2 regions of the Rhodothermus bifroesti genome follow, and region 2 is predicted to be linked to the other one. Evidence: riboswitches for the same ligand, from Rfam matches in the RefSeq annotation. Region 2 holds a riboswitch; the other holds the start of a gene.
What was found. A riboswitch is a leader RNA that binds a small molecule or an ion and turns the genes downstream of it on or off. The one in region 2 is predicted to bind thiamine pyrophosphate.

Region 1 (3,915 bases), 270 kb from region 2:
GTCAACGTACTGCCGCACACCCGTATAGAAAGGATGATTCGTTGCGTCCACATCGGAAACGTAAACTGGGCCTGGTAGCGTTGAGCGAATCTGAAACTCACTGCCATCGGCCAGCCGCACAGTGATCAATTTGTATTCAGGATGCAGGCCTTTTTTCATGGCAACCCCTGTCCGCGTTTGCTTTGCCTTGAAGGCAGGGTAACGCTCATACAACCTCACAGTTCCATCTCAAAAGCTTTGCCAGCCGCCTTAGGTATAAAGTTCCGCCCCCTTTTCGACAAACTCCCGGGCTTTTTGCCGCAGCCCTTCCTCGATAAGCTGCTGGGCTTCAACGCCTTGCTGCTCCGCCATGGCGCGAATTTCTTCGGTGATTTTCATGGAGCAAAACTTAGGACCGCACATGGAGCAGAAGTGGGCCAGCTTAGCACCTTCAGCGGGTAGCGTCTCGTCGTGATAGGCTCGCGCCCGCTCTGGATCAAGCGACAGATTAAACTGGTCTTCCCAGCGAAACTCAAAACGGGCCTTGGAGAGCGCGTTGTCCCAGTACTGCGCACCTGGATGGCCCTTGGCCAAATCGGCCGCGTGGGCCGCAATCTTGTAGGCAATGACGCCCTCGCGCACATCGTTCTTATTCGGCAAGCCCAGATGCTCTTTAGGCGTGACGTAGCAGAGCATGGCGGCACCAAACCAACCGATCATCGCAGCACCAATGGCCGAGGTGATGTGGTCGTAAGCTGGGGCAATATCGGTTACCAGCGGCCCTAACGTGTAAAAGGGGGCTTCATAACACTCGGCCAGCTCCCGGTCTACATTCTCCTTGATCAGATGCATGGGAATGTGGCCTGGACCTTCGATCATCACCTGCACATCGTACTTCCAGGCAATCTGGGTCAGCTCACCCAAGGTCTTGAGCTCGGCAAACTGGGCCTCATCATTGGCATCTTGAATAGAGCCCGGACGCAATCCATCACCCAAACTGATCGAGACATCGTACTGCCGCAAAATGGCGCAAATTTCCTCAAAGTGCGTGTAGAGAAAGTTCTCTTTGTGGTGGGCCAAACACCACTTGGCCATAATCGATCCGCCCCGCGAGACAATGCCCGTCCGGCGATAAGCAGTGAGGGGAATATAGGCCAGTCGAACGCCTGCATGGATGGTCATGTAATCGACGCCTTGCTCGCACTGCTCAATAAGCGTATCCCGAAAGATTTCCCAGGTAAGTTCTTCGGGCTTGCCGCCCACCTTTTCCAGCGCCTGGTAGATCGGAACGGTCCCGATAGGCACTGGACTGTTGCGCAGAATCCACTCGCGGGTTTCGTGAATGTTCTTGCCCGTCGAGAGGTCCATCACGGTATCCGCTCCCCAGTAAATCGCCCAAAGGAGTTTCTCTACCTCTTCGTCAATCGAACTGGAGACAGCCGAAGTGCCAATATTTGCGTTGATCTTAACCAGGAAGTTGCGGCCGATAATCATCGGCTCGCACTCCGGGTGGTTCACGTTGCAGGGGATGATGGCTCGCCCTCGGGCCACTTCATCGCGCACAAACTCGGGCGTTATCACCGGTGGAATTTGTGCTCCCCAAGCCTGCCCCGGATGTTGAAAAGCAAGCGACCAGCGGTCGCCCAAAGCCGCCTGAAGTTCGATAAGCCGTTCGCGCCGCATGTTTTCCCGGATGGCGACAAACTCCATCTCGGGGGTAATGATGCCCTGCCGGGCGTAATGCATTTGGGTAACGGCCGCACCGTTTTTGCCCCGCAGCGGCCGGCGACGAACGCCCGGCCAGCGATGCACCTTGCCGCGCAGCTCGGCTTGCTGGCGTTCCGCCTCATTCCGGTAACCGTCGTCGATCGGTTGAACCGGCCGTCCTTCGTATTCCTCTACATCCCCGCGCGCCTCAATCCAGGGACGCCTTAGGGGCGGCAGCCCCTGCCGAATGTCCCCGTGAAAGTCCGGATCTCCCCAAGGACCTCGCGTATCGTAAAGCAAGACCGGCGCGTTCGGCTCCAAGCGACCATCAGGCAGCCGCGTTGGCGACAGGTGCACCTCTTTGAAGGGAACGCGCAGTTCAGGATAACGATATCCGGACACGTACACGCGCCGAATAGCCTGCGGTGGTTGTGGCATCATAACGCCCTCCTGGGTTTAAAGCTTACGGAACAAAACCCGGGGCGGGCAGCGGAAAGGCACCAATGCGACAGGCGCGATCGGTGACCGTTTCCCTGCGCCGGCATTACCCGGATCAGGTTCAAAGGGTATGCTCTCAGCCCTGCCCTTGTGCGGACAGAGCACCCCCACGGTCTGCCAACGCCAACGCGACGCAACGCTCGGCGTTCCCTGTTTTAAAAAATCCCTCTCCGGTCGCGCTCCCTATAGGTAAGCCAAGACAAAGGCACCTCGACGTTGAGCTGCTGCACCTCTTCCGGCGAAAGCTCGGGCAAACGCGCTACCAACGCTAAAAACCGGTCGCGCTCCGCAGGCGTAACAATCCCGTCGGTAAGCACATCGAATTTGCGGATGTAGTCTTCCCGATCGAATGGCCGCGCACCATTGGGATGCGCATTGGCGACAGCTAGCTCATCAACCAGCACGCGCCCATCCTCAAAGATTATTTCCACGCGCCCACCAAAGGCCTTCTGAGCAGGATCTGGATGGTGGTAGCGTGCCGTCCACGCCGGATCTTCAACTGTACGAACCTTCCGCCAAAGCCGCACCGTGTCGGACCGCCGGGCACGCTCTGGCGCATAGCTACGCTCATGATGCCAGCTGCCGTCTTGCAAAGCCACAGCAAAGATGTACATGATGCTGTGATCGAGCGTCTCGCGGCTCGCCTCGGGGTCGTACTTCTGCGGATCGCCTGAACCTGAGCCAATCACATAATGCGTGTGGTGGCTTGTGTAAATGACAACTTCTTTGATCTTCTCAAAGTCATCAATCTTTTCGCGCATGCGAAAAGCCAAGTCAATTAGGGCCTGCGCTTGATACTCCGCCGAATGCTCTTTGGTATAGGTCTCTAAAATCTGACGCCTCGGCTCGCCAGGCTCAGGAAGCGCAACCTCGTAGAGGGCTTCAGGCCCGTCGAGCATCCAGGCGATCACGCTGTCTTCGCCTTCGTAGATGGGCGAAGGCGACGTTTCGCCGCGCATCGCCCGGTCAATCGCTTCAATGGCTTGCTTGCCAGCAAAAGCCGGCGCATAGGCCTTCCAGCTGGAAATCTCCCCTTTACGCGACTGGCGCGTTTGAAACGACACGTGCACAGCCTGCTGCACGGCCTGATAGATCACCTCCGTAGGAAGGGCAAGCAGCGCACCAATGCCAACAGTGGCCGCCGGCGCCAAGTGCGCAATGTGGTCTTTTTTGTGCTTGTGCAGACAGATGGCTTTCACCAGACTAACGTGCACCTCATAGGCCGCCAAAATGCCCCGCAACACATCCATGCCTCTCCGCCCTGTCTGCTGCGCCACAGCCAGAATAGGCGGGATGTTATCTGCCGGATGCGCATAGTCGGCAGCCAAAAAAGTATCATGAAAATCCAGCTCACGTACCGCCACACCATTGGCCCAAGCAGCCCATTCACAACTAAACCGCTGCGTTGCCGGCAGACCAAAAAGCGTTGCGCCTGCAGGATTCGGGTGGGCTAGCGCCTGCGTGCGCGCATTAGCTACCGGACGACGGTTGAGCGCAGCCACCGCAACTGCTGCATTGTCGATGATGCGGTTTATCACCATTTCGACTGCGGCTGCATCCAACGGGGCTTCATCGGTAGCTACTTGGGCAAGCTTCCAAGCCAATTGTTCCTCACGAGGCAGGCGCGCTTTGGAAGGATAGACGCGTACAACATGCTTCTGCATAACGATTGCCCAAAAGGTTCGTTTGGCGGCTAAGTGCAAACTACAGCTCACTAACTTACGCTGCAAT
Region 2 (3,915 bases):
TTCACGGCAGCAACGGCGCCGGCGTGCACGTCGCAGGCTAAGCGAGTGGGGTCGTTGGCCTTGATCGCTTCGATAAAGTTTTGCACATGAAAAGCCAGGTAGTCCCCCTGGCGGGTTTGGCGTGGCATGGCTTCCATGCGGTAGACACGCCGACCATCTTTCAGGTCAGTTTCTGGGAGGAGTTCCCAGCCATCGCGGTTGACGACGAGCGTTCCGTTGTTGCCGATGAAAGCGATGCCTTCGCTACGGCCGTAGTTGCCGCCGTCGATACCGGTAGCGTGTTCCCACAGGAGCGTAAACGTGTCGTAGGCAAAGAGGGCCTGTAGTGTGTCGGGGGTTTCGGAGGCGTCGTCGGGGTAGCCGAGCTTGCCACCGCTGGCCTGAACGGTTCGAGGCGCCTCGGCGTGCATAGCCCATAGGGCAATGTCCAGCTCGTGCACCCCCCAGTCTGTCATCAGACCTCCAGCATAGTCCCAGAACCAGCGGAAGTTGAAGTGAAAGCGGTTGGGGTTAAAGGGGCGAAGGGGGGCAGGTCCTAGCCACAGGCGATAGTCTACGCCAGGAGGAGGGTCTCCGTCGGGTTGCACGGGGATGGGTTTCATCCAGCCTTGATAGGCCCAGGCTTTGACCAGGCGGATGCGCCCTAAGGCACCGGACCGAACCAGCGCGACGGCTTGTGCATAATGCGGTCCGCTGCGTTGCCACTGGCCCACCTGAACAATGCGTCCGGTCCGGCGAACGGCAGCTTCCATCGCCTGACATTCTGCAATCGAGTTGGCCAGGGGTTTTTCGACGTAGACATGCTTACCGGCCTCGACGGCATCGACGAGCATGCGGCAGTGCCAGTGATCGGGCGTAGCAATGATTACCAGATCGAGGTCTGGATCTTCAAGCAGGCGGCGGTAGTCGGAAAATACGCGCGGGGCGCGTCCGCGAAGTTGTTCCAGTTCGTTTGCGCGGCGTTGAAGCACGCGGGCATCTACGTCACACAAGGCTAAAGCTTCAACTTCCGGCACGCCCAGGTGGGCGCGGAGGTTGGTCCAGCCCATGCCGTTACACCCAATAACGCCTACATTCAGGCGCTCGCTCGGCGGTGCCCAGGGTTTGCGGGCGAGGGCTTCTAAAGAAGGCCAACCCAATAGGCCAGAGCCGACCAGCAGTGTTTGCTGCAAGAACGTGCGGCGGGAGGTAGACATAAGGCGTCTGCGTTTGGTTTACCAAAACATACAACGTAAGCCCACTGCTTACAAGTCGGGATCCTTAGCCAGATAATCGCTGTAAGCCCCAAAAGGCGAAGCTAGGGGTGCCCGGCTTTAAAGCAAGCTGGGCTGAGAGCATACCCTTTGAACCTGATCCGGGTCATACCGGCGTAGGGAAGGCTTCGGTTTGCGGCCAGGCTTTTCCTGCATTCGCCTCTCCTTTCCTAAACTCTCTAAGGTGCTATGGCAAAGACAGAAACTATCGAACGAGTTTTCACCGTGCCTCCCTTTGCACAGGCATGTTTGGAAGCTGCTGCCGAGGCTTGGGGTGCTTCATTTCGGCATCCGTTCGTACGGGCTCTGGCCGAGGGTACGCTTGACGCAGAGCGATTTCGCTTCTATCAGATGCAAGATGCGCGCTACTTAGAGGCTTTCGCCGACGCCTGTAGCCTGATCGCCACGCGGTGCGTGCGTCCGGAAGACAAGCTTTGGTTCATTGAAGCGGCCCGGTTGGCATTGGTCGTTGAACGCGAATTGCATGCAGGCTATGGACAAAAGCTAGGGTACACGCTCGAAGAGGTAGCCCGTATCGAGCTTACGCCCAATAACCGGGCTTATCAAGATCACATGATCGCCACGGCCATGCGTGGCACGCTGGTTGAAGCGGTGGCGGCTGTTACACCTTGCCCGTGGTTGTATATTGAATTAGGGCAGCATTTGGCGCGTGAACTGGGCACGATTCCTGATACGCATCCCTATGCCGACTGGCTGCGGATGTACAGCAACCCAGCGTTTAACACGTACATGGAAAATCTACTCGAACGGCTTGAACGCTTTGCCCGTGCAGCCGACGAAGCAGCGCGGGAACGTGCGAAAACAGCCTTTCTCGTGAGTGTACGCTACGAGTGGATGTTTTGGCAGCAAGCCTGGGAATGCCAACATTGGCCCATTTAATATGGCAGATCGTGTAACGACCGATGCCGCAACGCTTCGCTTAGGGTTGCGGGCCAACTGGCTGCAGTTTAGCCTGCTGGTGGTAGTGAATGCCTTCGTGGGTGCCATGGTGGGGATGGAGCGGGCTATTTTGCCTCTATTAGCCGAGCAGGAATTTGGCATTGCTTCCCGGACGGCAACGCTCTCGTTTGTGGCCAGTTTTGGCTTGGTGAAGGCGCTAGCGAACCTATTGGCCGGACGACTTGGCGACCAAATTGGTCGAAGACGTGTGCTGATGGTGGGTTGGCTGGCAGGATTGCCTGTTCCTTGGATCCTGATGTGGGCGCCTTCTTGGGGTTGGGTCGTAGCAGCAAACGTGCTCCTAGGACTCAATCAAGGTCTGGCTTGGTCGATGACGGTGATCATGAAGATCGACCTGGTGGGTCCGCGGCAGCGCGGACTGGCCATGGGGCTCAACGAAGCCGCCGGCTATCTGGCGGTATCGCTAGCAGCGTTGGCCACCGGCTATGTCGCGGCCGCTTATGCCCTGCGGCCCCACCCGTTTTACCTAGGTGTGGGATTGACCCTAGCCGGTTTGCTGCTTTCGGTGCTGTTTGTACGCGAGACGCAGCACCACGCTGCCTTAGAAGCGCAAGAGCGCTTTGCAGCCTGGGAGGCCTTACCTTCATTCAAGGAAGTATGGATACGCACTTCGTGGCGTGACCGGCGACTGTTTGCCGTGTGTCAAGCCGGATTGGTAAACAACCTAAATGATGGGATGGCCTGGGGGTTGTTCCCGTTGTTTTTTATGGCCTTGGGCTACAGCTTGACCCAAATCGGATGGCTAGCGGCGCTCTATCCAGCTGTTTGGGGACTAGGCCAGCTTGTAACCGGTGCCCTCTCCGACCGCATTGGTCGGCGGCCGCTCATCACAGGTGGGATGCTATTGCAAGGGCTAAGCATTGGGGCCATGCTGCTCTCTAGCAGCTTCGTGTGGCAGGCAATGGCTATGGTGGGCCTAGGGATCGGAACAGCCATGGTGTATCCAACCCTGCTGGCCGTGATTGGCGACGTAGCCCACCCCGCTTGGCGTTCGACAGCAGTCGGTGTCTATCGGCTTTGGCGCGATAGTGGCTATGTATTTGGGGCCTTGCTGGCTGGAATGCTTGCCGATGCCTTCAGCATTCCTTGGGCTATTGCCGCTGTTGCTGCGCTTACGGTGCTTTCGGGCCTGGTGGCTGTGGCGACGTTAGATGAAACGCGCCCCCTAGCTTCTTCGCTTAACGCTTAACCACCAGGGTGCCCTTCGTCATCCCCATGCCACAAGTAAACTGAAACGCTCCAGCTTTGGGTACGGTGACCTCGATGACTACGGGTTGGTTTAAAGGAAGCGTTACTGGGCCAATCCCTAGATCCGGAATTTGCACCTGTTCTAGGCAGACGCTGTCGATTGTGCGGGTGAAGACGAGTCGGACGGCCCTTCCAGCTGGAATCTCGATTGTCGAGGGACGAAAGCCCACCATGCCAGCCTCAATTTGAATCTCGGTTGGCATCGTGGCCGTGCCTACATTGCAAGCTATGCCGGCTAAGAGAAGTAGGCTGAGGGTGATGCAGTAAAATCCGTGTGGCATCAAAGGCTCGGCTTTGCAGCAGGCCAAGTCAGTTGCAAGCGAAAAAATCCCCCGTCGAATCGGGCGGGCTTGTCGCGCCATTGGCTAGGAATGCCCCAGCCGCTGTAGAGATCCCCATCGTGATCGTAGGACACGCCTACGACGAGTTCCAG

Region 1: another riboswitch for thiamine pyrophosphate. It lies ahead of thiC (phosphomethylpyrimidine synthase ThiC); the one in region 2 lies ahead of tenA (thiaminase II).

Annotation. Positions count from the first base shown of each region.
Region 1 is NZ_JAGKTL010000001.1:541,495-545,409, reverse strand. It holds gene rpmE (50S ribosomal protein L31) at 1-159, opposite strand, end outside; gene thiC (phosphomethylpyrimidine synthase ThiC) at 250-2,127, opposite strand; TPP riboswitch at 2,199-2,303, opposite strand; gene J8E65_RS02275 (MmgE/PrpD family protein) at 2,340-3,848, opposite strand.
Region 2 is NZ_JAGKTL010000001.1:812,584-816,498, forward strand. It holds gene J8E65_RS03480 (Gfo/Idh/MocA family protein) at 1-1,196, opposite strand, end outside; TPP riboswitch at 1,290-1,394, shown strand; gene tenA (thiaminase II) at 1,443-2,153, shown strand; gene J8E65_RS03490 (MFS transporter) at 2,155-3,423, shown strand; gene J8E65_RS03495 (cupredoxin domain-containing protein) at 3,413-3,763, opposite strand; gene J8E65_RS03500 (hypothetical protein) at 3,763-3,915, opposite strand, start outside.